DNA from 2 places in the Comamonas koreensis genome. Region 2 is predicted to be linked to the other one. Evidence: riboswitches for the same ligand, from Rfam matches in the RefSeq annotation. Region 2 holds a riboswitch; the other holds the start of a gene.
The links. A riboswitch is a leader RNA that binds a small molecule or an ion and turns the genes downstream of it on or off. The one in region 2 is predicted to bind thiamine pyrophosphate.

Region 1: it holds a riboswitch for thiamine pyrophosphate, as region 2 does, so the genes downstream of both, thiC (phosphomethylpyrimidine synthase ThiC) here and F0Q04_RS11730 (long-chain fatty acid--CoA ligase) in region 2, are expected to answer to the same signal.

The regions. Positions count from the first base shown of each region.
Region 1 covers NZ_CP043575.1:4,075,540-4,090,469, reverse strand. The annotation lists gene F0Q04_RS18610 (NADH-quinone oxidoreductase subunit M) at 1-1,219, shown strand, start outside; gene nuoN (NADH-quinone oxidoreductase subunit NuoN) at 1,247-2,740, shown strand; gene F0Q04_RS18600 (DUF2818 family protein) at 2,773-3,099, shown strand; gene F0Q04_RS18595 (DUF1178 family protein) at 3,104-3,622, shown strand; gene F0Q04_RS18590 (ABC transporter ATP-binding protein) at 3,952-4,722, shown strand; gene F0Q04_RS18585 (ABC transporter ATP-binding protein) at 4,724-5,446, shown strand; gene F0Q04_RS18580 (ABC transporter substrate-binding protein) at 5,521-6,717, shown strand; gene F0Q04_RS18575 (branched-chain amino acid ABC transporter permease) at 6,848-7,732, shown strand; gene F0Q04_RS18570 (branched-chain amino acid ABC transporter permease) at 7,742-8,725, shown strand; gene F0Q04_RS18565 (ABC transporter substrate-binding protein) at 8,805-10,028, opposite strand; TPP riboswitch at 10,217-10,338, shown strand; gene thiC (phosphomethylpyrimidine synthase ThiC) at 10,637-12,571, shown strand; gene F0Q04_RS18555 (nitroreductase) at 12,711-13,376, shown strand; gene F0Q04_RS18550 (YitT family protein) at 13,395-14,078, opposite strand; gene F0Q04_RS18545 (ABC transporter substrate-binding protein) at 14,252-14,930, opposite strand, start outside.
Region 2 covers NZ_CP043575.1:2,608,699-2,623,628, reverse strand. The annotation lists gene F0Q04_RS11750 (ABC transporter substrate-binding protein) at 1-865, opposite strand, end outside; gene F0Q04_RS11745 (ABC transporter permease) at 906-1,691, opposite strand; gene F0Q04_RS11740 (ABC transporter ATP-binding protein) at 1,688-2,434, opposite strand; gene F0Q04_RS11735 (acyl-CoA reductase) at 2,446-3,948, opposite strand; gene F0Q04_RS11730 (long-chain fatty acid--CoA ligase) at 3,948-5,030, opposite strand; TPP riboswitch at 5,095-5,186, opposite strand; gene F0Q04_RS11725 (class II aldolase/adducin family protein) at 5,562-6,374, shown strand; gene F0Q04_RS11720 (ABC transporter substrate-binding protein) at 6,474-8,036, shown strand; gene F0Q04_RS11715 (ABC transporter permease) at 8,159-9,133, shown strand; gene F0Q04_RS11710 (ABC transporter permease) at 9,148-10,047, shown strand; gene F0Q04_RS11705 (ABC transporter ATP-binding protein) at 10,086-11,750, shown strand; gene F0Q04_RS11700 (glyoxylate/hydroxypyruvate reductase A) at 11,747-12,796, shown strand; gene F0Q04_RS11695 (aspartate aminotransferase family protein) at 12,851-14,233, shown strand; gene F0Q04_RS11690 (histone deacetylase family protein) at 14,242-14,930, shown strand, end outside.

The DNA.
Region 1 (14,930 bases), 1.5 Mb from region 2:
CTGGTTTGTGCCGCTGACCGCCTTCATCACGGTGATCGTGGTGCTGGCTTCCTGGGAGTCGATCACCGAGCGCGTGAACCAGTACATGGGCGCGTTCCTGATCCTGTCGGGTCTGATGATCGGTGTGTTCTCGGCACTGGACGGTCTGCTGTTCTACGTGTTCTTTGAAGCAACCCTGATCCCGATGTACCTGATCATCGGTATCTGGGGTGGCCCGAACCGCATCTACGCAGCGTTCAAGTTCTTCCTGTACACGCTGATGGGTTCGCTGCTGACCTTGATCGCGCTGCTGTACCTCTACACCAAGGCAGGCAGCTTCGAGATTCTGGCCTGGCACCAGCTGCCGCTGACGATGACCGAGCAGACCTTGATCTTCTTTGCCTTCTTCGCCGCGTTTGCCGTGAAGGTGCCGATGTTCCCGGTGCACACCTGGCTGCCCGACGTTCACGTCGAAGCGCCTACCGGTGGTTCTGCCGTGCTGGCCGCGATCATGCTGAAGCTGGGGGCCTATGGTTTCCTGCGTTTCTCGATGCCCATCGCTCCTGATGCGTCGCACGAATGGGCCTGGCTCATCATCGCGCTGTCGCTGATCGCCGTGATCTATGTGGGTCTGGTGGCAATTGTGCAAAAGGACATGAAAAAGCTCGTGGCTTATTCGTCCGTCGCACACATGGGCTTTGTGACCCTGGGCTTCTTCATCTTCAATGACATCGGTGTCATGGGTGGCCTGATGCAGATGATTGCCCACGGCTTTGTGTCGGGCGCGATGTTCCTGTGTATCGGCGTGCTGTACGACCGCGTGCATTCGCGTGATATCGCTGCCTACGGCGGCGTGGTCAACACCATGCCCAAGTTTGCCGCCTTTGCCCTGCTGTTTGCGATGGCCAACTGCGGCCTGCCAGGCACCGCCGGTTTCATCGGCGAGTGGATGGTGATCCTGGGCGCCACCAAGTTCAACTTCTGGATTGGTGTGCTGTCGGCCACCGCGCTGATTCTGGGCGCTGCGTACACGCTGTGGATGTACAAGCGCGTGTACTTCGGCCCAGTGACCAATGACCATGTGCGCGAGCTCAAGGACATCGGTTGCCGCGAATTCCTAATCCTGGGCATCTTGGCTGCTGCCGTGCTGATCATGGGTGTCTACCCTGCGCCGTTCACCGATGTGATGGGTGCCTCGGTGGCCGACCTGCTCAAGCATGTCGCCGCGTCCAAGCTGTGATGGTCGGACAGAATTGAGAGACTTGAGATGATTGATAACATCAGCTGGCTGGCTATCTATCCCGAAATCGTGCTGTTGGTGATGGCATGTGTCATCACCATCGTGGACCTGGGCGTCAAGAGCGCAGGGCGCACGCTCACCTACATTCTGTCGCTGCTGACCCTGGTGGTCGTGGCGGTGATCACCGGTATCTATGCCAGCAATGGCAATACGTTCTACGCCTTTGGCAACATGGTCGTCTCCGACGCCATGGGCAACTGGCTCAAGTGCGCTGCGGCGATCGCGATGGCCGTCACCCTGGTCTATGGCCGTGGTTACTCGCGTGACCGTGGCATGCTCAACGGCGGTGAGTACTTCATCCTGTCGCTGCTCGCGCTGCTGGGCATGAACGTGATGATCTCGGGCAACAACTTCCTGATCATCTACCTGGGGCTGGAGCTGCTGACCCTGTCGAGCTACGCGCTGGTCTGCCTGCGCCGTGACAACACCGCTGCGGTGGAAGCGGGCATGAAGTACTTCGTGCTGGGCGCGATGGCATCGGGTTTCCTGCTGTACGGTCTGTCGATGATCTACGGCGCCACCGGCTCGCTCGATATCGGTGAAGTGTTCAAGGCGGTGAACTCCGGCCTGATCCGCCACCAGGTGCTGGTCTTCGGTCTGGTGTTTGTGGTCGCTGGCCTGGCCTTCAAGCTGGGTGTGGTGCCTTTCCACATGTGGGTGCCTGACGTCTACCAAGGCGCACCCACGGCCATCACGATGATCGTGGGCGGCGCGCCCAAGCTGGCAGCTTTCGCGATTGTCATCCGCCTGCTGGTGGACGGCCTGCTGCCGCTGGCGATTGACTGGCAACAGATGCTGGCCGTGCTGGCCATCCTCTCGCTGCTGATCGGTAACTTGGCCGCTATTGCCCAGACCAACATCAAGCGCATGCTGGCCTACTCGACCATCTCGCAAATGGGCTTTGTGCTGCTGGGTCTGATGTCCGGCGTGGTCAATGGCAATGTCGAAGCGGCTACCGCTGGCAACGCCTACAGCGCCTCGATGTTCTACGTCGTGAGCTATGTGCTGACCACCCTGGCCACGTTCGGTGTGGTGCTGCTGCTGGCCCGTGAAGGCTTTGAGAGCGAAGAGATCGCCGACTTTGCCGGCCTGAACCAGCGCAGCCCGCTGTACGCTGGCGTGATGGCAATCTGCCTGTTCTCGATGGCCGGTATTCCTCCGCTGGTGGGCTTCTACTCGAAGCTGGCCGTGCTGCAGGCGCTGGTGGCTTCGGGCAGTGGCCTCTATATTGCGCTGGCCGTGTTTGCGGTGATCATGTCGCTGATCGGCGCCTTCTACTACCTGCGCGTGGTCAAGGTCATGTACTTCGACAAGCCCATCACCGCCGCCAAGGTGCATGCACCTTTAGACGTGCGTGCTGTGCTGGTGGTCAATGGCGCGCTGGTGCTGATTCTGGGCATCATGCCCGGCGGTCTGATGAAGCTGTGCTCTGACGCCGTGCTGCGCGCACTCGCCAGCTAAGCGGCTCGGCAACCGAGCCTGACAAAGCCCGCATGTCTATCACTGCATCCATCTGGTTGGTGATCGTGGCGGGCTTTGTTGCGGCCAATCTGCCATTTCTGAACCAACGTATTTTGGCCGCGGGGCCCCTGTGCCATGACGGCGGCAGTGCCGGCAAGGCCCTGTGGATCCGCCTGGTCGAGCTGGTCGTGCTGTACTTCCTCATCGGGGCATTTGCGATGCTGCTCGAAGGCCGCGCCGGCCAGCGCAGCAGCCAGGGCTGGGAGTTCTATGCCGTCACCGGCACCTTGTTCCTGACCTTTGCCTTCCCCGGTTTTGCCTACCAGTACCTGCTGCGCAAGGTGAGCCGAGCGGGGTGAGACTGTGAAGGTCTTCAACCTGCGCTGCCCTTTGGGCCATATCTTTGAGGGCTGGTTCGCCTCGGACGCCGCGTTCGAGCAGCAACAAAGCCAGGGCTGGCTCAGCTGCCCGATGTGCAACTCGCATGAGATCGTCAAAGGCCTGAGCGCCCCGCATCTGGCGCGCAAATCCAATTCCCTGGCCCCAGCGGCTCCAGCTGCGCCGGCTTCCGCCGCCGCAGCCCCTGCACGGCCTGGTAGTGCGCCGGCGTCGTCCTCGCCATCCCGGGCCTCCCCAACCCCGCTCAGCGATGCCCAGCGCCTGCAACAGGCCTGGCTGGAGCTGTCGCGCCAGATCGTAGCCAATACCGACGATGTCGGCAGCGGCTTTGCCGACCTGGCCCGCCAGATGCATGAGGGTGAGGTCGCTGCCCGCCCGATCCGGGGCACCGCCACCCCGGAGGAGCAACGCGCTTTGGTCGACGAGGGCATCGATGTGCTGCCCTTGCTGCTGCCCGAAGCGAGCAAGCACCGCCTGCAATAGGCTGGATCTGTCGCCTTGGCAGCAGCCCGACTGGCTGGCATGCTGCAGCGCCGATGATGCACAGTACGTATGAATGGGCCGGGGCAGGGCCTTTGCATTGTCGCCCGTGCTTGATTTTGATGACAAAAAGACGACCGTTTGTCCCTCAGGTGACTATCAAAAAGTGAGCGCATAAAGCCCACGGGTTAACGCGTACGCAGCCTCACCTACAGGCTTTCCCCAGTGTTGCATCGCAGTATTCTTTCCTAGTATTGGCAGCATCGAAGCGGCGTGCATTTCCAACCCGGAATAGGCGCCGCGCTTTTTTCCAGCGAAGCGGTGCGGTGCCCATGAGTGATGTCATTCTTCAAACCCGAGATCTCACCAAGGAGTTTCGGGGATTCACAGCAGTCAGCAATGTCAACCTGTCGGTGCAGCGGGGCTCGATCCATGCGCTGATCGGCCCCAATGGTGCCGGCAAGACGACATGCTTCAACCTGCTGACCAAGTTCTTGACGCCCACCAAGGGCATCATCCATTTCAACGGCACGGACATCACCAGCGAAGAGCCGGCGCAGATTGCCCGCCGGGGGGTGATCCGCTCGTTCCAGATCTCGGCGGTATTCCCGCACCTGAGCCTGATGGAGAACGTGCGCATCGCCTTGCAGCGCAAGCTGGGCACGTCCTTCCACTTCTGGAGCAGCGAGCGCACCTTGGACAAGCTCAACGGCCGCGCGGTGGCCTTGCTCGAAGAGGTGGGCCTGGCGCACCTGGCCGACGAGATCACCTTGAACCTGCCTTATGGCCAAAAGCGTGCACTCGAGATTGCCACCACGCTTGCGATGGAGCCCGAGCTGATGCTGCTCGACGAACCCACCCAGGGCATGGGCCATGAGGACGTCGAGCGCGTCACCCAGCTGATCAAAAAGGTCTCGGCCGGGCGCACCATCTTGATGGTCGAGCACAACATGAAGGTCATCTCGACGATTGCAGACCGCATCACGGTGCTGCAGCGCGGCGCCATCCTGGCCGAGGGCGACTACCAGACGGTGTCGCAGAACCCCCAGGTGATGGAAGCGTATATGGGAACCACCGACGGCCAGCTGCAGGGAGCGCACTGACATGAATGAGAAAAACGGAGTGCCTGCACTGGAGATCAGCGATCTGCACGCCTGGTATGGCGAATCGCACGTGCTGCATGGCGTGAACATGCGCGTGATGCCGGGCGAGGTGGTGACCTTGCTGGGCCGCAACGGCGCGGGCCGCACATCGACGATGCGTGCGGTGATGGGGCTGACGGGCTCGCGCAAGGGCTCGATCAAAATCCATGGCGTCGAGACCATCCAGATGCCCACGCACAAGATTGCGCACCTGGGCCTGGGTTACTGCCCGGAAGAGCGCGGCATCTTTGCCAGCCTCTCCTGCGAAGAGAACCTGATGCTGCCGCCGGACCTCAAAACCGGCTCGGCCGGCATGTCGGTCGAAGAGATCTACGAGATGTTCCCCAACCTGGCCGAGCGCCGCCAAAGCCAGGGCACGCGCCTGTCGGGCGGTGAGCAGCAGATGCTGGCCGTGGCCCGCATTCTGCGCACCGGCGCCAAGCTGCTGCTGCTCGATGAGATCTCCGAAGGTCTGGCCCCCGTCATCGTGCAGGCGCTGGCCCGCATGATCGTGAGCCTGCGCGCCAAGGGCTACACCGTGGTGATGGTCGAGCAGAACTTCCGCTTTGCCGCGCCACTGGCCGACCGCCTCTATGTGATGGAACATGGCCAGATCGTCGAGCAGTTCAGCGCCGACGAGCTCGAAGGCAAGATGCCTTTGCTCAACACCTTGCTGGGGGTCTAGCCCACTTTTTTGCAACCCTGGCGCAGCGCAGACTGCCGCCATGTATTGAGAACAGATATTTTTTAGGAGACAAGATGAAAGCAAAGCTCAAAGCCATTGCCCAGGTGGCATGTTTGGTCGCCCTGTCCGCAGGCGCTGCCCAGGCACAAGAAAAGGTGAAGATCGGCTTCATCACCGACATGTCCAGCCTCTACGCCGATGTGGAAGGCAAGAACGGCGCAGTCGCGATCCAGATGGCCATCGATGACTTCGGTGGCAAGGTGCTGGGCCAGCCCATCGAGATGGTCTCGGCCGACCACCAGAACAAGGCAGACATCGCAGCCTCCAAGGCGCGCGAGTGGATCGATACCGCCGGCGTGACCATGCTGTTTGGCGGCACCAACTCCGGCACGGCCCTGGCCGCTGCCAAGGTGGCGCAAGAGAAAAAGCGCGTCTACTTCAACAGCGGCGCGGGCTCCTCGGCACTGACCAATGAGCAGTGCAGCCCCTACACCGTGCACTATGCCTATGACACCGTGGCCTTGGCCAAGGGCACCGGCGGAGCCGTGGTGGACCGTGGCGGCAAGTCCTGGTTCTTCCTGACGGCCGACTACGCGTTTGGCCACTCGCTGGAAGCGGACACCACCGCCGTCATCAAGGCCAAGGGCGGCCAGGTGCTCGGCTCGGTGCGCCACCCGCTCAACGCATCTGACTTCTCGTCCTTCCTGCTGCAGGCGCAAAACTCCAAGGCCCAGATCCTGGGCCTGGCCAATGCCGGCGGCGACACCATCAATGCCATCAAGGCTGCGCGTGAGTTCGGCATCAACAAGACCATGAAGACCGCCGGCTTGCTGGTCTTCCTGTCTGACATCCACAGCATGGGCCTGAAGAACACCGAAGGCCTGCTGCACACCACCAGCTGGTACTGGGACCTGAACGACGAGACGCGCAAGTTCGCCGACAAGTTCTTCGCCAAGACCAAGCGCATGCCTACCGATCTGCATGCGGCGGACTACTCGGCGACGATGAACTACCTGAAGGCTGTCGAAGCCGTCAAGACCACCGATGCCGACAAGGTCATGGCCTACCTCAAGAGCACGCCGCTCAACGACTTCTACGGCAAGGGCGTGATCCGCCCCGATGGCCGCTACGCGCACGACATGTACCTGGTCGAAGCGAAGTCGCCTGCCGAATCCAAGAAGCCCTGGGATTACCTGAAGGTTCTGTCCACCTTGCCTGCGGACCAGGTCTGGACGACCAAGGCCGAATCCAAGTGCGCGCTCTGGAAGTAAGCACCGCTCACACCTAACCTGCGTCGATGCTGCCTGCTGCGGCTGCCCGCCATCGCTGATGGCACGGGTCGCAAAAGCAGCGGCATGACGCCAGGCGTGTTGTGTTCATTCACTGACTCGTGAGCTTTTCATGGAAATTTTTGGTATCTCATTACCGGCCTTGATGAGCCAGCTGCTGCTGGGTCTGGTCAACGGCTCGTTCTATGCCATTCTCAGTCTGGGATTGGCCGTGATCTTTGGCCTGCTCAATGTGATCAATTTCGCCCACGGCGCTTTGTTCATGCTGGGGGCCATGTTCACCTGGATGGCGGCGTCCTACTTCCAGGTCAATTACTGGGTGATGCTGCTGCTCTCGCCGATTCTGGTGGGCATCATCGGGGTGTTGATAGAGCGCTTTTTGCTGCGCCATATCTACAAGCTCGACCACCTCTACGGCCTGCTGCTGACCTTGGGGCTGTCGCTGCTGATCGAGGGCGTGTTCCGCTCGATCTACGGCGTCTCGGGCCTGGGCTACGACACGCCCGAGCTGCTCGAAGGCGCCACCAACGTTGGCGTGATGCTGCTGCCCAACTACCGCATGTGGGTGGTGGTAGCCTCGCTGATCGTCTGCTTTGCCACCTGGTATGTGATCGAGAAAACCCGCCTGGGCGCCTACCTGCGGGCCGGCACCGAGAACCCCCGTCTGGTCGAGGCTTTCGGTGTCAACGTGCCGCTGATGATCATGCTGACCTATGCGTTTGGCGTGGGCCTGGCCGCCTTTGCCGGCGTGCTGGCAGCGCCCGTCTACCAGGTCACGCCGCTGATGGGCCAGAACCTGATCATCACCGTGTTCGCGGTGGTGGTGATCGGTGGCATGGGCTCCATCATGGGCGCCATCGTCACCGGTCTGGCACTGGGCGTGATCGAAGGGCTGACCAAGGTCTTCTACCCAGAAGCCTCGGCCACCGTCGTGTTCGTGATCATGGTCATCGTGCTGCTGGTGCGCCCGGCTGGCCTGTTTGGCAAAGCGAAGTGAGGTGAGGGGATGAATTCCAAGAAGTTTGCCAAACTGGGGTATGGGTTGCTGCTGCTCGGCATGATCGCTGCGCCGTTCATGGGGGCCTACCCTGTGTTCGTGATGAAGCTGATGTGCTTTGCACTTTTCGCCTGTGCGTTCAATCTGCTGCTGGGCTACACCGGTCTGCTGTCCTTTGGCCATGCCGCCTTCTTTGGTGGTGCGGCTTATGTCACCGGCCATGCGATCAAGGTCTGGCACCTGACGCCGGAGCTGGGCATTTTGTTCGGCGTGGTGTTCGGTGCCTTGCTGGGTGTGGTGTTTGGCTGGCTGGCCATTCGCCGCCAGGGGATTTATTTCTCGATGATCACCTTGGCGCTCGCCCAGATGCTGTTCTTTGCCTGCCTGCAAATGCCCTTCACCGGTGGTGAGGACGGCCTGCAAGCGGTGCCGCGCGGCAAGCTGTTTGGCGTGCTGAGCCTGGAGAGCGACTGGACCATGTACTACGTGGCCCTGGCCATCGTGGTGCTGGCCTTCCTGCTGATCATGCGCACGGTGCATTCGCCTTTCGGCCAAGTGCTCAAGGCGCTGAAGGAAAATGAGCCGCGTGCCATCTCGCTGGGCTACGACGTCAACCGCTTCAAGCTGCTGGCCTTTGTCATCTCGGCTGCGCTGGCCGGTCTGGCCGGTTCGCTCAAGACCGTGGTGCTGGGCTTTGCAACCTTGACTGACGTGCACTGGACGGCATCGGGCCAGGTCATCCTGATGACCTTGGTGGGCGGCCTGGGCCTGCTGTCGGGCCCGATCGTCGGCTCGGCCGTGATCGTCGCGCTGGAGAACAAGATCGGCGATATCGGCACCTGGCTGTCGCGCCTGACCGGCGTCGAGTGGTTCAACACCTTGGGTGAGTCGGTGACCATTGTGACCGGCCTGATTTTTGTGATCTGCGTGCTGGCGTTCCGCCGCGGCATCATGGGCGAGTTGATCGCCTTCATGGACCGCAAGAAGAAATAGCGGAGGCTTGCAGACCCGCCCAAGTCAAAGACCCGCATTGCGCGGGTCTTTGTTTTTGGGGAGGGCGCGGAGGGCGGTCTTACTTCCAGAGCTTGCAGCTGGATTCGGCCTTGGTGGTCCAGACTTCGTCAGGGCTGAGCGTCTTGAGCACCTTGAAGTAATCCCAGGCGCCCTTGGATTCGGCCGGGGCCTTGACCTGCATCAGGTACATCTCATGGGCGTAGCGGCCATCAGGGCGGACAACGCCCTTGGCATAGAAGTCGGACAGGGGCTCGGCCTTCAGCGCGGCCATCACCTTGTCCGAATCGGTGGACTTGATGCGGTCGGCCGTCTTCAGGTAGGTCATCATCGCCGAGTAATCGGCCGCCTGCAGCGAGGTGGGCATCTTCTTGAACTTCTCGAAGAAGCGGTCCGAGAACTTGCGGCTTTCCGGGTTCAGGTCCCAGTGCCAGCTGTCGGTGAACATCAGGCCTTCGGTCTGCTTGAGCCCCAGGCTGTGGATGTCCGAACTGAACAGCAGCATGCCGGCGAGCTTCATGGTCTTGGTCACGCCAAACTCGCGCGCGGCCTTGATGGTGTTGATGGTGTCGCCACCGGCATTGGCCATTGCCAGAATCTGGGCCTTGGAGTTTTGCGCCTGCAGCAGGAAGGATGAGAAATCCGAGGCATTGATCGGATGCCGCACGGCGCCCACCACGCGGCCACCTGCGGCCTTGATCACCTTGGTGGTATCGGCCTCCAGCGCATGGCCAAAGGCATAGTCGGCCGTCAGAAAGAACCAGTCCTTGTCGCCCAGCGCCACAATGGCGCCGCCGGTGCCCTTGGCCAGGGCCACGGTGTCATAGGCGTAATGCACGGTGTAGGGGCTGCACTGGTCATTGGTCAGCGCGGATGTGCCCGAGCCATTGACGATGATGAGGCGCTTTTTCTCCTCGGCCACCTTGGCCATCGCCAGGCCGGTGCTGGAGGTGGTGCCGCCCACCAGCATCTGCATATCGCGCTGGTCAAACCATTCGCGGGCCTTGGAGGCGGCCAGGTCGGCCTTGTTCTGGTGGTCGGCCACCATCAGCTCCACCGGCTTGCCCAGCAGCTTGCCGCCAAAGTCATCAATCGCCATCTGCAGCGCCAACGCCCCGCCCTTGCCATCGACATCGGCATAGACGCTGGACATGTCGGTGATGAAGCCGATCCGCACCTTGTCTTGCGCCAGCGCACCCTGGGCGAGCAGGGCCAGCACACAGCCAGCGGCAGCGGCCGCAATCGCGCGTCGCCGGTGCGGCCGGGCAGAACGCAAAGAGGGCATTGCAGGAACATTCATCGGAAGGTCTCCTTGTTCAAATAGACAGGCGTGCAGTGCGGCTGCCAGGTGCGGCGCACCCGTGGGCTGCTGCGCCCCGATGGTTGCAGGCTGCTTGGCGCGCGCCTACTGGGGTAAGCACCAGCGCGCCGCAAAAAACGGGGCTGCAGGCGCGGCGTGAAGCGGCTATACTGCTCGCAGCTCCGGGGTGTGCGAAAGCGCTGAGATGCGAAAGGCAGTGGCAAGACTGCTGAGTAGTGAACCCGACGAACTTGATCCGGTTCATGCCGGCGGAAGAAGAGCGGGACCCTGAAAGCACAGCGGTGGAAGGCAGGCAGCGTTGCATGGCACGCGCCTGCGGCCACCTGCCACGCACACCCCAGGCGCCTCGCGCACTGGGGTTTTGTCTTTTTTGGGGACGACACCTGTCAGCGCGCAACAGGTGCCGCCATGGCCACCTAACAGCGGCCCTGGCACCACGCACAGCACGGCCGGGCCGGGGTGTAGTCGATGGGCGTGTTGCGGCCAAGCAGCCATGCCTGGCGTGTTGCAGCAGAAGAGGGCCGGCACGTCTCGGAGCGTTCGATGAAATCAACCGCTTTGAGGAGACTGCCATGAACGCCCCTGAGTCCCTGTTCATCCCCGCCACCGGTGATGCCCCCGATGCCGCCCGCTTTAGCGAACTGCTGGCCCAATCGCGCCTGCCTTTCCCTGCGTCGACCAAGTCCTATCTGGCGGGTGCCATCCACCCGCAGCTGCAGGTGCCGGTGCGCGATATTGCGCTGACCAACGGCGAGCAGGTCAGCGTCTACGACACCTCGGGCCCCTATACCGACCCGGCCGTGGCCATCGATGTGCGCCAGGGCCTGCCCGCGCTGCGTGCCGAATGGATCGCTGCGCGCGGTGACAGCCAATACTATGTGGGGCGCCAGCGCGTGGCGCTCGATGACGGCGGCAAGCGCGGCGAAGAAGACCTGCGCGTGGCCCAGCTGCGGGCCGAGGCTGCGGCGCTGCAGCGCCAGCCGCGCCGCGCCAGGAGCGGCGCCAATGTGACCCAGATGCACTATGCGCGCAAAGGCATCATCACCCCCGAGATGGAGTATGTGGCCCTGCGCGAGAACGGCCGCCGCGAATGGATGGCCGAGTACCAGCGCGATGCTGCGCGCGAGGCGCGCCTGGCGGGCAACAGCCTGGGCGCTGCGATCCCCAAGATCATCACGCCCGAATTTGTACGCGACGAGGTGGCGCGGGGCCGGGCCATCATTCCGGCCAATATCAACCACCCCGAGATCGAGCCGATGGCCATTGGCCGCAACTTCAAGGTCAAGATCAATGCCAATATCGGCAACTCGGCCGTGACCTCGAGCATCGAGGAAGAGGTCGAGAAGCTGGTCTGGGCGATCCGCTGGGGCGCGGACAATGTGATGGACCTGTCCACCGGCAAGAACATCCACACCACGCGCGACTGGATCGTGCGCAACTCGCCGGTGCCCATTGGCACGGTGCCGATCTACCAGGCGCTGGAGAAAGTGGGCGGTGTGGCCGAGGACCTGACCTGGGACATCTTCCGCGACATCCTGGTGGAGCAGGCCGAGCAGGGCGTGGACTATTTCACGATCCATGCCGGCGTGCGCCTGGCCTATATCCACCTGACGGCCCAGCGCCGCACCGGCATCGTCTCGCGCGGAGGCTCCATCATGGCCAAGTGGTGCATGGCCCACCACCGCGAGAGCTTCCTCTACGAACATTTCGAAGATATCTGCGACATCATGAAGCAGTACGACGTGAGCTTCTCGCTGGGCGATGGCCTGCGCCCGGGCTGCGCCTCGGACGCGAATGACGAGGCCCAGTTTGCCGAGCTGGCCACCTTGGGTGAGCTGACCCAGCTGGCCTGGAAGCACGATGTGCAGACCATGATCGAAGGCCCGGGCCATGTGCCCATGCACATGATCCAGGCGAACATGACCGAGCAGCTCAAGCACTGCCACGAGGCGCCGTTCTACACCCTGGGCCCGCTGACCATCGACATCGCGCCGGGCTATGACCATATCGCCAGCGCCATCGGTGCGGCGATGATCGGCTGGTTTGGCACCGCCATGCTCTGCTATGTGACGCCCAAGGAGCACCTGGGCCTGCCCGACCGCGATGATGTCAAGCAGGGCATCATTGCCTACAAGATTGCCGCGCACGCAGCCGATGTGGCCAAGGGCCACCCGGGGGCCCGGGCGCGTGACGATGCGCTCAGCCAGGCGCGCTTTGACTTCCGCTGGGAGGACCAGTTCAACCTGGGGCTGGATCCGGACACGGCCCGCGCCTTCCATGACGAAACCCTGCCCAAGGACAGTGCCAAGGTGGCGCATTTCTGCTCGATGTGCGGGCCCAAGTTCTGCTCGATGAAGATCACCCAGGAGGTGCGCGAGTTTGCCAAGAACCAGGGCGTGGCCGAAGAGCAGGGCATTGCCGTGGGCATGCAGGCCAAGGCGGCGGAGTTCAACCGGGCGGGGGGCGATTTCTACATCCCGATCGCCAGCGACACGACGGCCAGGTAAGTACGCGGCGGGCGTTGACCCCATGCGGCCACCACCCGGTGGCCGCATTGGCGCCTCGGTGTCAGCAACATTTGCTGCGCTGCACTAAACTGCGGACTGCCATCTGCCAGCCTCTTTCAACGCCAGAAAGCCCTTTGCCATGAACGTCACGCAAGCCATGCAAGAGCGCCGCTCGGTGCGCGCCTTTTTGCCCAAAGCTCCCTCTGCCCAAGCCGTGCATAGCCTGATCGCCGATGCGGCCCAGGCGGCATCGGGCGGCAACCTGCAGCCCTGGCGGGTGGTGGCGCTGGCGGGCCATGCGCTGCATGAACTGACCGATGCCATTGCAGATGCGCAGCCGCTGCCCGAAGGCGGCAACAACTACACCTACCCGCCCAATCTCTGGGAGCCGTATCGCACGCGCCGCTTCAAGAACGGTGAGGACCTGTACAAGACTATCGACATTCCGCGCGAGGACAAGGCCGCGCGCCTGGAGCAGCTGGCCAAAAACGGCCGCTTCTTTGGCGCCCCGGTGGGCCTGCTGGTATTTGCCGACGAGCGCATGGGTTATGCGCAGTGGGTGGACCTGGGCATTTACCTGCAGTCCCTCATGCTGCTGGCCACCGAGCGCGGCCTGGCCACCTGTGCCCAGGGCTACTGGCGCCGCTATGGCGACACAGTGGAGCGGGTGCTCAAGGCGCCAGAGCCTTACCGCGTGGCCTATGGCATTGCGCTGGGCTATGAAGACCTGACGGCGCCGATCAACAGCCTGCGTGCCGACCGCGCACCCTTTGGCGACTGGGCGCAGATGCGCGGGTTTGACTAAAGCGGCTCAACGGCCGAATCAGACCGCGATATAGCGGTCCTTGCGGTGGTTCATCGCGACGATCAGGTTCAGGATCACGGCGCCTGCAATCGACCAGGCGACCGACACGGCCGGAACCAGCCACAGCGCGAACGCCACGATGAGGCAGTCCAGGCCCATCTGCACCTTGCCAGCCGACCAGCCATGGCGCTCCTGCAGGTAGAGCACCAGAATGCCAAAGCCGCCCAGGCTGACCCGGTGGCGGAACAGAATCAAAAAGCCTGTGCCCAGCAGCACACCGCCAAGGATGCCAGCCAGCGGCTGGGACACATAGGAGATGGCCAATAGCGCTGGCAGCAGCTCGGTGAGCCAGGACGTGGCCACTACCGCGATAAAGGTCTTGACCACAAAGGCAGTGCCCATGCGCTTGGCAGCCAGCCAGTAGAACGGCAAATTCAGGCAGAAGAACAGCAGGCCCAGATCGGTGCCGGTGGCGTAGTGCCCCAGCAGCGCAATGCCGGCAATGCCGCCGGTCAGCAGCCCCGCGCTCTTGTACAGCACCAAGGCGGTGGAGATCAGCAAGATGCCGACCGCCATCGCAATGCCATCCTCCAGCCAGGAATGGCCGGATGAGCCGGTCTTGAGCGCCCAGCGGAATTTGTCGGAGGTCAGTTGGCTCACGCGCGCAAAGCCTGCGCTGGCAAAGAGGCGGTATCGGGTCATGGGAAAAGGGCAAGCAAGAGTCCTGCCAGCTTGGGGCGCAGCGCATGCCCCCATTCTGACCAGGCGCAAGCAAAGGGTTAGATAGCCCTCAAATATAGGGCTAACCCTTATCCCTCAAACCCTGCCAAGGATTGGCGCAGCCCGCCTGCAGGCTGCTTTCCCAGTTCAGTCGCTTACTTCCAGATCGGGCACTGGGCCTCTTGCTTGCTGGCAAACAGCGTCTCGCCCGGCAGCGCCTTGATCAGCTTGAACGAATCATGCTTGCCCTTGGACTCCTCAGGCGTCTTGACCTGCAGCAGGTACATGTCGTGCACATAGCGGCCATTGGGCTCGATCTTGCCCTTGCCGAACATGTCGTTGAGCGGCATCGATTTGAGCGTCTGCATCACCTTGTCCGCGTCCAGGCTCTGCGCCTTTTCCACGGCCTTGAAGTAGCTCATCGCCGAGGAGTAGTCGGAGGCCTGCAGCGAGGTGGGCATTTTCTTGGTGCGGGCGTAGTAGCGGTCGGTCCAGGCGCGGGCCTCGGGCGAGCGGTCCCAGTACCAGCTGTCGGTGAACATCAGACCACCGGCGAGCTTGAGGCCCAGGCTCTCGACCTCGTTGGCAAACACCATCAGCGCCACGGGCTTCATCTTGGGGGTGATGCCAAACTCGCGCGCGGCCTTGAGCGCGTTCATGAAGTCACCACCGGCATTGGCAAAGCCCAGGATCTCGGCCTTGCTGGCCTGCACCTGCACCAGGTAGGACGAAAAATCGTTCGCATGAAAAGGCGCGCGCACCGATTTGACGATCTGGCCGCCCTGGGCCTGCACCACCTGCGTCACATCGGCTTCCAGGGTGTGGCCAAAGGTG
Region 2 (14,930 bases):
GCAGCGCAATCACATCGAGGTTGATATCGCGCTGGGTGCCATCGATCGCGCGCTTGGTGGCCAGAGTGGCGGCCTCTTCGGGGTTGGCGATCATCCAGGCCGCGCTGTCGCGGTAGCCGCGCAAAAAGGCCTGCAGCAATGCCGGCTGCTGCTCCAGCGTCTGCCGGCGCACCACAAACATGTCGCTGGACATATTGAGGTAGTCGCGCACAGGCATCACATGCACCTCGCCCATGCCCTTGCGCAGGCCCACGGCCAGGCCGGTGTCAGTGGCGGCAGTCGCATCGACCTGGCCTTGCATCAGCGGTGCAAAGTTCAAAAGGCCGGTGACGACAATGCGCACGTCCGATTCCTTGAGCCCCGCCTGGTGCAGCATCACCATCAGGTTCTGGCGCGTGCCGCTGGCCAGGCTGTAGACGCCAATGGTCTTACCCTTCAGATCCGCCGGGCTGCGGATGCCGCTCGAGCGCAGCGAGACGACATTGAAAACGTTTTGCGGGTAGATGTCGTAGATGGCGACCAGCTTCTCGCCCTTGTCCAGCGCCATAAAAAATGAGCCCGGATCGGTAAAGGCCACATCGCCCTGCCCGCTCAGGATATTGCGGATCGCGTCGCCACCGCCGGCACCGGGCAGGTAGGTCAGGTCCACCCCCTGGGCTTTGAAAAAGCCCTTGTCCGGCTCGGCCAGGATATTGGTGATCTCGCTGATCGGCTTGCTCCAGCCGGCCAGGCGAATCTTGCCGCTGACCGGCGCGGCAGCGCCCGCTGTGATGCCCGTACCCGCCAGGCCCAGGCCCAACAGGCCGGCAGAGGCGCCCAGCCAGCGGCGGCGCGAGAGGGAAGACGTCAGAAAAGGTGCAGACATAAGCGGTCCATCCAGAAGCAATCGAGCAAAAATCTAAAAATCAACGGCGCGGGCCTGCCGGGGCGCCAGCGACTGCATGGCTACGCAGCAACCAGCGCTCCAGCAGCAGGCAAGCCTGGTACATCAGCAAGCCCAGCGCCGCAATCAGCAAGAGCGCGGCAAACATCAAGCTGGTGTCCATCATTCCCTGGGCGGCAATCACCACCGCGCCCAGCCCTTGGCTGGCACCCATGAACTCTGCCACTACCGCACCCACCAGCGCCAGCACCACGGCCACGCGCAGGCCCGCGAGAATCGCGGGCAACCCCATGGGCAGCTTGAGCCGCAATAAGGTCTGCAGACGGCTGGCCCCCAGCATGCGAAACAGCTGCAGGCGCTGTGCATCGACCTGGCGCAGGCCCGTCAAGGTGTTTTCCATCAGCGGAAAAAAGCAGACCAGCGCCGTGATCAGCACCGTCGGCAGCATGCCAAAACCAAACCACAGCACAAACAGCGGCGCCAGCGCCAGCTTGGGCACCACCTGGCTGACGACCACATAGGGCTTGAGCACGCGCTCCAGCAACACCGACTCGGCCAAGGCCATACCCGCCAGCAAGCCAAAACAGGCACCGGCAGCCAGGCCCAGCAGCACCGCCTGCACGGTGGCCGCCACATGCGGCCAAAAGTAGCCGGACGCGAGCCCCGTCCACAAGGCCTGCAGCACCGCCGACGGCACGGGCAGCACCAGGGCCGAGATGCCGCCCAGGCGCCCAGCGCCCTCCCACACGGCCAGCAGCAGCACCAGCAACGCAGTGGCCCAGAGCCGGGCTATCAAGAGAGGGTTCATGCGCTGGCCCCATCCATCGCGGCACGCACCTGGGCCGCATAGGCGTTAAAGGCCGCGCCATGGCGCATGGCCTGGGTGCGGGGCGTCGGCAGGTCAATGGCGATATCGGCCACCAGGCGCCCGCCATGCATCAGCGCCACCCGGTCCCCCAGGTACACGGCTTCGTTGATGTCATGGGTGACAAAGAGCACGGTGGTGCCGCGCGCGCGGCAGCTGCGCAGCAGCTCGTCTTGCAGCTCCGCGCGGGTGATGGCGTCCAGCGCGGCAAAGGGCTCGTCGAGCAGCAGCAAGGCGGGCTCACGAATCAAGGCCCGCGCCAGCGCCACCCGGCTTTGCTGCCCGCCGGATAGCTGACGGGGATGCTGCCGGGTCAGCGACGCCAGGCCCAGTTGGGCCAGCAGCTGCTCGGCGGCGTCACGGTCCTGCGCCGTAGGCTTGCGCTGCAGCGACAGCGGCAGCAGCACATTGTCCAGCACCGTCAGCCAGTCCAGCAAGGTGGGCGACTGGAACATCACGCCCAGCTGCGGGCCGGGTGCGGCCAGGCTACCACCAGCCCGCACAATGCGCCCGGCCTGGGGCTGCAGCAGGCCGGCGACCAGCTGCAGCAAGCTGGTCTTGCCGCAGCCGCTGCGGCCCAGCAGGCAGTGGAAGGCGCCTTGCGCCATCTGCCAGCGCACGCCATCCACGACAGGCGGCTGGCCCGGGTAGGCAAAGCTAAGGTCCTCGATATCAATCCATGCCATCGCGCCGCCCTTCAGTCTGCGTAGCGCGCCAGCGGCTGGGCGGCGGCCTCGGCAGCGGCATCGATCTCGGTCATCCGCATCAGGTCGAGCAGGCTAAAGCGCCCGTCATGGTGCCAACCGGCTTCGGGCATGCCCATGGCGCCCAGCGCGCTGATGCGGGTGACGCCGGCGGCCCCCAGCAGGCCGGCGAGGCGGTACAAATCCTCGGGGCCCACGGCCAGGCCTGCGCTCTGCAGGTAGTCACGCTGGGCTGCTATCAACGGCACCACCTGCTCCAGGCTGTCCACCCCCACGACGACAATGCTGCGGTAGAGCGCCGTGGGCGCCAGCGGCTCCAGGCTGTCGCTATAGGCCACGCTCCAGGGCGCATCGGCCGGGCCAATCAGCTGCGGGGCGGCGCCATCATCGGCGGGCGCACGCCACTCCAGCGACTGCTGCCAGCGCGCCATGCCGGCGCCCTCTTCCAGATCCAGCGGGCGGCGCGCAAAGCGCTGCTGCAGGTTGGCGAGCTCGGCGGCCAGGTAATCGGCAAAGGCGCGGGGTGAGACCGTGGCGCCCCGCTCTACATAAAACACATGGGGCGAGTAGCAGCCTTGCTGGTCATAGCGCATGACATCCCAGGCTGCCAGCCGCGCATGGGCCGGCGCTTTGACGGCATCCAGTGCCGCCCTACCCACCATGCCAAAACCCAGCTTGTGGCCATGGGGCAAAAAACGCGTGGTCACCGGCAACTGCTGGCGCAGCGCGGCCAGGGTCTGGTTGCTGCCATAGGCCATCACGGTATCGGCCTCGGCGTAAAGCACCTGCGCACCTTCGGCGCTGTCGCCCGTCTGGGCGCCGCCGGGCCACCAGACCACGGCCAGGCAGTCGGCCAAGGGCGGATGGACTTCGACCAGCAAACGCGCAAACCAGCCGGCAAACAGCGGCTCGGCACTGGCCAGCTTGCCGAAGCTAGGCGCTTTGACGAGCAGGCCGCAAACCAGGCTCCACAGCGACAGCGCCGGCACATTGCCGGCCCAGCTGTGCAGCAGCAGGCCGGGGCCGTAGGCACGCACCGCTCCGCCCTTGGCGGCGGGCACAAAGCCGTCCAGCACAAGGGGGTTGGCAAAATCCTCGCCCACAAAGCGCCACAGCTGGGGCGCGCGAAAGGTCTTGAACAGGCCGTTGAGCCCCAGGCGAACCATCGCCGCGTCATAGCCGCACACCAGCGGGAGGCAGGCATCGATCTGGCGGCGATAGGGGTCGGCCGGGTCCAGCAGGCGGGCGATGGCGCGGTCAATCGCCGCCACAATCTCGGCCAGCGGCATCGGCTGCAGCTGGCGCTGCGCGGCGGCGCGCAACCGCTCGGTGAGGGCCTGCATCTGCGCGCCGGTCAGCACCGGCACCTCGACCTCCAGGCGCTGGCCCGCGCGCTCAAACACCAGCACCTGCCAGCGTACCTGACTTTCCTCCAGGCCTGGCAGGTAGCCGGCCCGCATGCGCCCGGCCATGCGCTCAGCGGCTTGCGGCTGCATCATGCGCGCGCCGCTTGCACAAACTCATCGACGGCCAGCGAGCAGCCTTTGGCGGCGGCCCCTTCGGCCCGGCCCAGCAGCAAAAAGCCGCCATCGGCCCACAGGCCCACGTCTTCGGTCAGGATGGTGCTGACCGCGTTGTAGTTGGCCAGGTCGCAGTGCACCAGAATGCCGCGCTCGCCAGGCGCTACGCTGCGGCCGCTGACGGGCTCGACCAGGCGCGAGCGAATCCAGTGCGGGCCGGACTTGACCGAGGGCAACGTGGCATTGCCGTTGTCGTAGAACTGGGTGCTCAGCTCGGTCATGCCATACATGTTGATGCACAGCTCGGGCGGCACGCCCAACAGTTCGGAAAGGCCGGCATAGAAGTCGGCCAACGGCAGCTCACGCGACTGGCCCTTGTAGCCGCCGGTATCCAGGATGCGGCTGCCCGCTGGAAGATGATAGCGGCGGCCCTGGGCACGCAGCGCATCCATCACATGCACGAGGCTGAAGCTGGCGCCCAGCAGTGCATAGGGCTGGCCGCTGCGCTCAGCCGCTTCCAGCGCGGCGCAGAGCCCGGCCATATCCAGGCCCTCCGGCCCGAGAAAATAGCGGCTCTCCGGTGTGCCAAAGCTCGACTTGGCCAGTGCCAGGTAATGCGCCAGCGACGAGTTGGGCATGGCCGCCTCATCAGGGAACAGGATGCCCATTGGCATGCGCGCTGTGCCCTGCATAAAGCGGGTGGCGAAATGCTGCTGCATCGACAGGTCATACACCTGCAGGGCAGGATGAAAATGCCTGCCCCGTGCCGCGCGGCCCGTGGTGCCACTGGTCATGAAGACACGCTCGGTGGACGACGGCGGCTCGCTGCGCAGCTCCAGTGCCTTGAAGGCGTCGATGGGCACAGCCGGGATATCGCTCCAGGTCTTGACCGTGCGGGGGCTTGCGCCACGGCGCTGGCAAAAGCTGCGGAACGGCGTATTGGATGCGTATTGGTAGGCAAAAAGACGCAGCGCGAGCTGGTCAAACTGGTCATCGGTGCAGCCATCCATTGCGATGAATGCAAGCAGGTCTGCGACCAGCGTATCGGCCTTGTCCATGGAATTCCTTCGAGAGCGGTGAGGTCATGCTCCGAAGGCTCCCCCCATGCGCGCAAGGCGCCCCTGGCAGGGACTTGGCTCTTCTTCCGCCGGAATGACCCGGTTCAAGTTCTCGGGTGTAGATCTCAGCACTGGCGTGCACCCCGGAGCAGGCGCCATCTTACCCCAGGGCTGCTGGGTCACCGCCATCCACACTGTCAAGCCAAGGCCTGCACCACGGCCAATCCAGCCACCGGGGCCAAGCCCAAACCAGGGAAAACACCAGGGCCACCGCGATGGTGCAAGGCGCCGAGGGCGCAGTCGCACACGCACCAAGCCAAGGCATTTTTTGCGCATTCCTGCACCATATCCAGGCAAGGACATCACCACCTAACCCATTGTGGTGCTTTGCAAATTTTCTGCGCCAGGTCAAAGCGCGCCTGCTGGAAATCACCTAGTCCGCAACCCTTTCCATCCGCGATTCAGTCTGTTAACTTACGTCCTGTCGACAGACGACTGTCGCTAGACGACATAAATTTAATGAGGACAACAATGCTTGCAATGGCTGATGCCGACGTCCAATCCGGCTACGACAAACCGCATACCGACAGCGAACAGCGCGTTCGCGAAGACCTGGCCGCCGCCTACCGCCTGATGGCCCATTTCGGGATGGACGACAGCATCTACACGCACATCTCGGCGCGGGTGCCAGGCCGCACTGACCAGTTCCTCATCAACCCCTTTGGCACCCTGTTCAAGGACATCACGGCCAGCTCGCTGGTCAAGATCGATGCCGAGGGCCGTATCGTCGAGGACACGCCCTACGAGGTGAACCCGGCCGGCTTTGTGATCCACAGCGCTGTGCATGCGGCCCGCCATGACGCCGCCTGCGTCGTGCACTCGCATACCGAAGCGGGCGTGGCGGTGTCCTCACTGCAATGCGGCCTGCAGCCGAGCAACCAGTGGGCGCTGCAGTTCTACAACCGCGTGGCCTACCACACGTTCGAAGGCATCGCGCTGGATCTGCATGAGCGCGAGCGCCTGGTCGCCGACCTGGGCAGCACGGCCAAGGCCATGGTGCTGCGCAACCACGGTCTGCTCACCTTGGGCCACAGCGTGGCCGAGGCCTTCATCCTGATGCTCAACCTGGACCGCGCCTGCCGCGTGCAGCTGGCCATCCAGTCCAGCGGCCAGGCCATCAACCCCGTGCCGCCCGAGGTCTGCGAGCTGACCGCCCGCCAGTACGAGAGCGGCGACACCGATGTGATGCCCGGCCAGCCCAAGCGCGCCGACCCGCATGAGCGCGAATGGCAGGGCCTGCTGGGCTTTTTGCAGCCCCCGGGCCGCAGCCACTACCGCGACTGAGGACCTCTCGACCCTTGCATGCCGCCGCCTTTGCGGCTCCACCGCCGCAAGCCCAGCCGGGCCAGGCACCCCTTGATACCAAGACAGGAAGCAACCATGATCAATCGGCGTGAACTTATCTCCTACAGCCTGGCCGGTGCCGGCCTCAGCATCGCGGGCGTGCCCATGGCAGCGTTGGCGCAGCAAACCAAGGGAACGATCAATGTGATGGTGCAGCCCGAGCCCTCGGGCCTGATGCTGGGCATTGTGCAAAACGGCCCCACCCAGCTGGTCTCCGGCTATATCTACGAAGGCCTGCTGCGCTACGACGACAAGCTCGAACCCCATGGCCTGCTGGCCACGGCCTGGAGCCGCTCCGACGACGGCCTGACCTACACCTTCAAGCTCAAGTCCGGCGTCAAGTGGCACGACGGCAAGCCCTTCTCTGCCGATGATGTGGTGTTCTCGGTCGACAAGTTTCTGCGCAAGACCCATGCCCGCCTTCGCGCCTCGCTCGAGCCGCTGGAGAGCGTGCGCGCCATCGATGCCAACACGGTGGAGTTCAAGCTCAAGTACCCGTTTGGGCCCTTCATCAGCCTGTTCGATACCGGCTCGATGCCGATGATCCCCAAGCACATCTACGAAAACACCGACTACGCCACCAACCCCGCCAATGCCAAGCCGATTGGCACGGGCCCCTTCAAGTACAAGGAATGGGTGCGGGGCTCCTACATCCAGCTGGTGGCCAATGAGCTCTACCACACCAAGGGCGAGCCCATGGTGGAGAACCTGTACTTCCACATCATCCCGGATGCGGCCTCGCGCGCAGCAGCGTTTGAGTCCGGCAAGGTCGATGTGGTGCCCGGCGGCGCGGTCGAGTTCTTTGATGTGGCCCGCCTGGCCAAGCTGCCTGGAGCAGCGGTCACCACCAAGGGCTGGGAGTTCTACTCGCCCCATTCCTGGCTGGTGCTCAACAACCGCAAGGCGCCCTTTGACAACCCCAAGTTCCGCCAGGCCGTGATGTATGCGATGGACCGCGAGGCCATGGTCAAGGTCGCCTGGCAGGGTTTTGCCAAGACGGCTGCCGGCCCCTTCAACCAGCATGTGAAGTTCGCCTCCGATGATGTCACCAAGTACCCGCGCGATCTGAACAAGGCCAAGGCCTTACTCAAGGAAGCCGGCTACAAGGGCGAGACCGTCAAGCTGCTGCCGCTGCCTTATGGCGAATCCTGGCAGCGCCTGGCCGAGATGATCCGCCAGAACCTGATCCAGGCCGGCATCAAGGTGGAGACCACCGGCACCGATGTGGCCGGCTGGAACCAGCGCACCGCCGAGTGGGACTTTGACATGGCCATCATCTATGTCTACCAATACCCCGATCCTGCGCTGGGCGTGGCGCGTACCTACACCAGCCACACGATTGCCAAGGGCTCGCCGTTCAACAACATCGAAGGCTATGTCAACCCCAAGGTGGATGCACTGTTTGACGCCGGCGCCAAGGCCCTGACCGATGCCGACCGCGCCAAGGCCTATGCCGAGGTGCAGAAGATCCTGACCGAAGAGGTGCCGGTGGCCTGGTTGCATGAGATCAACTTCCCCACGCTCTACCGCACCAAGATCAAGAACCCGATCAGCTCCGGCGTGGGCTTGAATGACAGCCTGAGCCGTGCGTCCATAGCTTAAGGCCCCGCCGGTTGCGGCCTAGGCCGCAGCGCCTCTCTTCTTGCTGAACTCTGCACGCTGCCAGCCCCCGCTGGCGCGTGCGGGATGGCAGCGCTTTTGTCTCGCTCCAAGGTCTCCCCGCTATGAACCGCCTCCGCTACATGTCCGTCCGGGTGCTCCAGGGTCTGCTGGTGCTCATGTGCATAGCCACCGTCAACTTCATGCTGATCCGGGCAGCGCCCGGCGACCCGGTTGCCGTCATTGCCGGTGAAGCCGGTGCCTCGGACCCGCAGTTTGTCGCTCAGCTGCGCGAGCAGTTCGGTCTGGACAAGCCCGTCACCACCCAGCTGGCCAACTACCTGGGCCACATCACGCAGCTGGACCTGGGCTTTTCCTACCGGCAGCAGCGCCCGGTGCTGGATCTGATTGCCGAGCGCCTGCCCGCTACCTTGCTGCTCACCGGCAGCGCGTTTGTGATGTCGCTGATCTTTGGCGTGGCCTTGGGCGCCACGGCCAGCCGCCATGTCGGCAAATGGGTGGACAGCGCCATCACCTTTGTGGCGCTGGTGTTCTATGCCACGCCGCTGTATTGGCTGGCCATGATGGCGGTGCTGGTGTTCTCGGTGCAGCTGAGCTGGCTGCCCGGTTTTGGCTACTTCACCGTCGGGAGCGACGCCACCGGCTTTGCCCGCGCCTGGGACATTGCCCAGCATCTGGTGCTGCCGTCCCTCACGCTGGCGCTCTTTTATATGGCGGTCTATGCCCGCATGACCCGGGCCTCGATGCTCGAAGTCGCGCAGATGGACTTTGTCAAAACCGCCCGCGCCAAGGGCGTGCGCATGGGCCGCATCCAGCGCCAGCACATTCTGCGCAATGCCTTGCTGCCCATCGTTACCTTGGCGGGCATCCAGGCCGGCGGCCTCATTGGCGGCGCGGTGCTGACCGAGACGGTGTTTGCCTGGCCCGGCATTGGCCGCCTGATGTTCGATGCCCTGCTGCAGCGCGACTACAACCTGCTGCTGGGCTGCTTCCTGGTTGCAGCCGCCGTGGCGGTGCTGTTCAACCTGATCACTGATTTTGTCTACACCCTGGTCGATCCCCGGATCGAGCTGGGCTGAAACGGAGCCTTGCGATGACTGCTATTTCCGAGCCGGCCCTGGTGGCCGCTACGCCTCCCGCCAAGAACAAGCACCGCTCGACCTTCTGGAGCCGCTTTTGCCGCAACCGGGGCGCCCTTTTGGGCCTGGCCATCTTGCTGGTCGTGGCGCTCTTGGTCTGCTTTGGCCCGCTGCTGGCCGCGCACAACCCCTGGGACATGGTCGAGCAACCCTTTTTGCCGCCGATGGAGCGCGCAGGCTTTGCGATGGGCACCGACACCATGGGCCGCGACATTCTCTCGGGCCTGGTGCTGGGCGCGCGCATTTCGCTGCTGATCGCCGTGATCTCGACCCTGGTGTCGCTGCTGATTGGCGTGGGCATTGGCGCGGTATCGGGCTACTTTGGCGGCTGGGTCGATGCCAGCCTGATGCGCTTTACCGAAATGTTCCAGTCTGTACCCAGCTTTGCACTGGCCCTGGTACTGGTGGCGATTTTTGAGCCCTCGGTCAACTCCATCATTGTGGCCATTGCGCTCGTGTCCTGGCCGCCGGTGGCGCGCCTGGTGCGCGGCGAATTCCTGACCCTGCGCCAGCGCGACTTTGTCGCCGCCGCCCAGCTGGCTGGCCAAAGCACGCCCCGCATCATCCTGGCGCAGATCCTGCCCAATGCCGCCTCGTCCATCGTGGTGATGGCGTCCCTGATGGTGGCCACCGCCATCCTGCTCGAATCGAGCCTGAGCTTTATGGGCCTGGGTGACCCCAATCTGATGAGCTGGGGTTACATGATCGGCTCGGCCCGCACCGTGCTGCGCCAAGCCTGGTGGATGGCCGTGTTCCCCGGCGTCGCCATCCTGCTCACCGTGCTGGCCTTCAACCTGGTGGGCGAAGGGCTGAACGACGGACTCAATGCGCGCCAGGACGGGAAGACACGATGAACGCCTACTCACACGAAGCCCTGCATATGCTTGCACAAATGCCTGCCGAGTCCGCCACCCCAGAGCCGGTGCTGACCGTACGCGGCCTGGACATCCGCCTACCGCTGGGCGCCGACCGCGCCTTGGCCGTCACCCAGGCCAACCTGCAGATCCTGCCCGGCCAGACCCTGTGCGTGGTCGGTGAATCGGGCTCGGGCAAGTCGATGATCGCCAACGCCATCATGGGCCTGCTGCCCCGCCCCAAGGTCGAACCCGTGGCTGGCGAGATTTTGTTTGACGGCAAAGACCTGCTGAGCCTGAGCGAAGACCAGCTGCGCGAGCTGCGTGGCAGCCGCATGGCCATGGTCTTCCAGGAGCCGATGACGGCGCTGAACCCGGTGATGCGCATTGGCGACCAGATGGCCGAGGCGCTGGATGCCCACCTGCAGCTGCCCGCTGCCGACAAGCGCCGCCGCATCATCGCCGCGCTCACCGATGTGGGCCTGCCCGAGCCCGAGCGCCTGATCGACGCCTATCCGTTTCGTCTCTCGGGCGGCCAGCGCCAGCGCGTGATGATCGCCATCGCGATGCTGCTCGAGCCCAGCCTGTTGATCGCCGACGAGCCCACCACCGCGCTGGATGTGACCACGCAGGCCCAGATCCTGCAGCTGATGCGTGCGCTGCAAAAAAAGCGTGGCATGGCCATGCTCTTTATCACCCATGACTTTGGCGTGGTGGCCGAGATTGCCGACCATGTGGTGGTGATGCAGACCGGTGTGGTGGTCGAAGCCGGCCCAGCCGGCCAGGTGCTGCGCAACCCCCAGCACGCCTATACCAAGAAGCTGCTGGCCGCCATTCCGCATGGCAATGTGCGCGAGACCCAGGCCAGCACGGCGCAGCCGGTGCTGCAGGTCAAGGACCTGTGCAAGGTCTACCGCACTGGCGGCGGCTTTTTGCGGCCCGCGCGCGAGGTGGTGGCCGCCGAGCGCATCAGCTTTGAGCTGGGCCGCGCCCAGACCCTGGGCGTGGTCGGAGAGTCGGGCTCGGGCAAGTCGTCGCTGGGCCGCTGCATCGTGGGCCTGGCACCGTTTGACAGCGGCGAGATCCTCTTCAACGGCCAGCGCCTGAGCTCGGGCGCCGCGCTGCGCCGCCAGGCCAAGGGCAAGATCCAGATGGTCTTCCAGGACCCCTATGCATCGCTCAACCCGCGCCACAAGATTGGCGCGGCCATTGCCAGCGGCCCCATTGCCCAGGGTGTCCCCAAGGCCGAGGCCCTGCGCCGCACGATGGAGCTGCTGGAGCTGGTCGGCCTGGGCCCCGAGGCAGCCGAGCGCTACCCGCATGAGTTCTCTGGCGGCCAGCGCCAACGCATTGGCATTGCCCGCGCGCTGGCGATGGAGCCTTCGTTGCTGGTGGCGGACGAGCCGGTCTCCGCGCTCGATGTGTCCGTGCAAGCTCAGGTGCTCAAGCTGTTTGCCGAGGTGCGCGAGCGCTTTCAGCTCAGCATGGTCTTCATCACCCATGACCTGCGCGTGGCCGGCCAGATGTGCGACCACCTGGCCGTCATGCAGCGGGGCCGCATTGTGGAATACGGCCCGACCGCCCAGGTGCTGGGCAACCCCCAGCACCCCTATACCCAGACCTTGATCGACGCCATTCCCTCGCTGGAGCACCGCCGCGACGAGGTGGACGCGGGCAACGCAGAAACGCGGAGCCGCGCATGAGCATGACCACCATGCCCACCACCGATGCCCAGGCCGCTGTGCCGGGCCGCACTGCCAGCCACGCCAGTGACATGCCCCGCAGCATTGCCTTTTTGAGCAAGAGCATTGCGATGGACTTTTTGCTGCCCGCCTACCAGGCCCAGTTCCCCGGCAGCCGGCTGCTGCTGGGCGCCGAGCTGCAGGCGCTGCTCGATGCCGGCCAGCACGGCGATATCGAGGTGGCAGTGTGCTGGCACCCGCCCGCCGCCCAACTCGCGCAGCTGACCCAGGCCGCTGGCCTGCAGCTGGTGCAATCGATTGCCGCCGGCATTGACCATATCGACACCCAGGCCCTGCCCACCAGCACCCCCGTGTGCCGCATTGTGGACAGCACCATGGGTTATGGCATGACGGCCTTTGTCAGCTGGGCCGTCATCCACCGCCAGCGCCATATGGACCGCTATGTGGCCCATGCGGCGCAGCGCCAGTGGCGCGAGGAGCCCATCGTTGCGCCCAGCCGCCACCGCGTTGGGATTGCAGGCTTGGGCACCCTGGGCCAGGGCTGTGCCCGCGCGCTGCTGGCCATGGGCTACCAGGTGCGCGGCTGGAGCCGATCGGCCAAGCAGGATCTGCCCGCCGGTCTGGAGGGTTTGCAGACCTTCCACGGCCAGGCGCAGAAGGCAGAGTTTTTGAGCGGCTGCGACACCCTCGTCTGCCTGCTGCCGCTGACGGGCGAAACCCAGGGCTTTCTCAATCTGGCCTTAATGCGCCAGCTGCCGCGCGGCGCGCACCTGATCAATGTGGGCCGAGGGGCGCACCTGGTCGAGGCCGATTTGCTGACCGCGCTGGCCGAGGGCCAGATTGGCGCGGCCACGCTGGACACCTTCAGCGCCGAGCCGCTGCCAGCCGACCACCCGTTCTGGCAGGACGAGCGCATTCTGGTGACCCCACATATCGCCACCCGCACCGATCCACGCGTGATCGCCCAGCAGACCGCCCACAACTTCAGCCGCATCCGCGCAGGCCAGGCCGCCGAGGTGGCCGTGGACCTGGGGCGCGGCTACTGACACCCCGCCATACCTAGCAACAGCAAGCACCACCAGCCCCCAGGAGATTTGGACATGAACGCAGCAGACAACACCCCCAAACGCAGCGCGCTGGACGCCCAGGACATTGGCGCCCACCTGCACCCCTACACCAACCTGGCCGCCCATGAGGACGTGGGCCCGCTGATGATCACGCGGGGCGATGGCATCCATGTGATCGACGAACAAGGCCGCAAGTACATCGAGGGCATGTCCGCGCTGTGGTGCAGCTCGCTGGGCTTTAGCCACCCGCGCCTGGTGCAGGCCGGCATCGATGCGCTCAAGACGCTGCCCTACTACCACACCTTCAACCACCGCTCCAACCCAGCGATTGCCCAGCTGGCGGACCGGCTGATCCAGCTGGCCCCGGCACCGATGGCCAAGGTCTTCTTTGCCAACTCGGGCTCGGAAGCCAATGACACGGCCATCAAGATCATCTGGTACTACCACAACGCCATTGGCAAACCCGCCAAGAAAAAGATCCTGTCGCGCCAGCGCGGCTACCACGGCGTGACGGTGGCGGCCGCCAGCCTGACCGGCCTGCCCGCCAACCACCAGGATTTTGACCTGCCGATTGCGCGCATCGGCCATGTGGAATGCCCGCACCACTACCGCTATGCCAACCCCGGCGAGAGCGAGGCCGACTTTGCCACCCGCCTGGCCGATGCGCTGGAGCAGCGCATTCTGCAGGAGGGCCCGGACACTGTGGCCGCCTTCATTGCCGAGCCGGTGATGGGCGCTGGCGGCGTCATCGTGCCGCCCGAGACCTATTTTGAAAAAATCCAGGCCGTGCTGCGCAAGTACGAGGTGCTGATGGTGGCCGACGAGGTCATCTGCGGCTTTGGCCGCACCGGCCAGATGTTCGGCTCGCACACTTTTGGCATCCAGCCCGACATCCTCACCTGCGCCAAGGCGCTGTCTTCGGGCTATGTGCCTATCTCGGCCGTCATGGTATCGCCCACCGTCTACGAGGCCATGGCCGCCAACAGCGGCAAGATCGGCACCTTTGGCCATGGCTATACGTATTCTGGCCACCCGGTGGCGGCGGCCGTGGCGCTGGAGACGCTCAAGGTCTACGAGGACGAGCAGATCCTGGCCCATGTCAACCGGCTGAGCCCCCTCTTCCAAGGCCGCTTGCGCGGTTACCTGGAGCGCGCCTATGTCGGCGAGGCCCGGGGCGTGGGCATGATTGGCGCCATCGAGCTGGTCGCCGACAAGGCCACGCGCCAACCCTTTGACCCCGCCCTGAAGCTGGGCTACCGCCTGGCCCAGTACGCGCAGGAAGAAGGCCTGATCGTGCGCGCCATGGGCGACGCCGTGGCACTGTGCCCGCCGCTGATCATCATCGAGGCCGAGATGGCCGAGATGTTTGCCCGCCTGGACCGCGCGCTGGACAAGCTGCAGGCCACCCTGCCATGAGCGCCGCCATGCAAGCCTTTTACAGCCCCGATCAAGCGCTGCACCACCCCAGCCAGTTCATGCGCCTGGGCAAGCTGGTGCCCGCGCCCGATCTGCCCAGCCGCGCCGAGACCCTGGCCGACGCCTTGCAGCAGGCGGGTCTGGCCGTCAGCGCGCCGCCCGACCTGGGCCGCGCGCCGCTGGAGGCCGTACACGCCCCCCATTACCTGGACTACCTGCAAACCGCCTGGCCGCGCTGGCAAGCGATGCTGGCGAGCGGCGCCAATGCCGGCCCCGAGGTGATGGCCAACCTCTCGCCCTACGCGGGCGTGCCCGCCGGCCAGCGCCGCCCGCCCTGCCCATCGCCCGCGCTGATACCGCAAACCGGCTACTACCTGGGTGACCTGTCCTGCCCGCTCGGGCCGGACAGCTGGCAGTCCATCTTGCGCTCGGCCCACAGCGCCGTGGCTGCGGCCGATGCGGTGATTGCCGGCGAGCGCATGGCCTATGCGCTGTGCCGACCTTCGGGCCACCATGCGCACTGGGACCGGGCCAGCGGCTTTTGCTATGTCAACAACAACGCCTGCGCTGCTGCGCGCCTGGCCGCACATTTTGGCCGGGTGGCTGTGCTCGATGTCGATGCCCACCATGGCGATGGCACGCAGAGCCTCTTCTACGCCCGGGACGATGTGCTGACGGTCTCTACCCATGCGGAGAC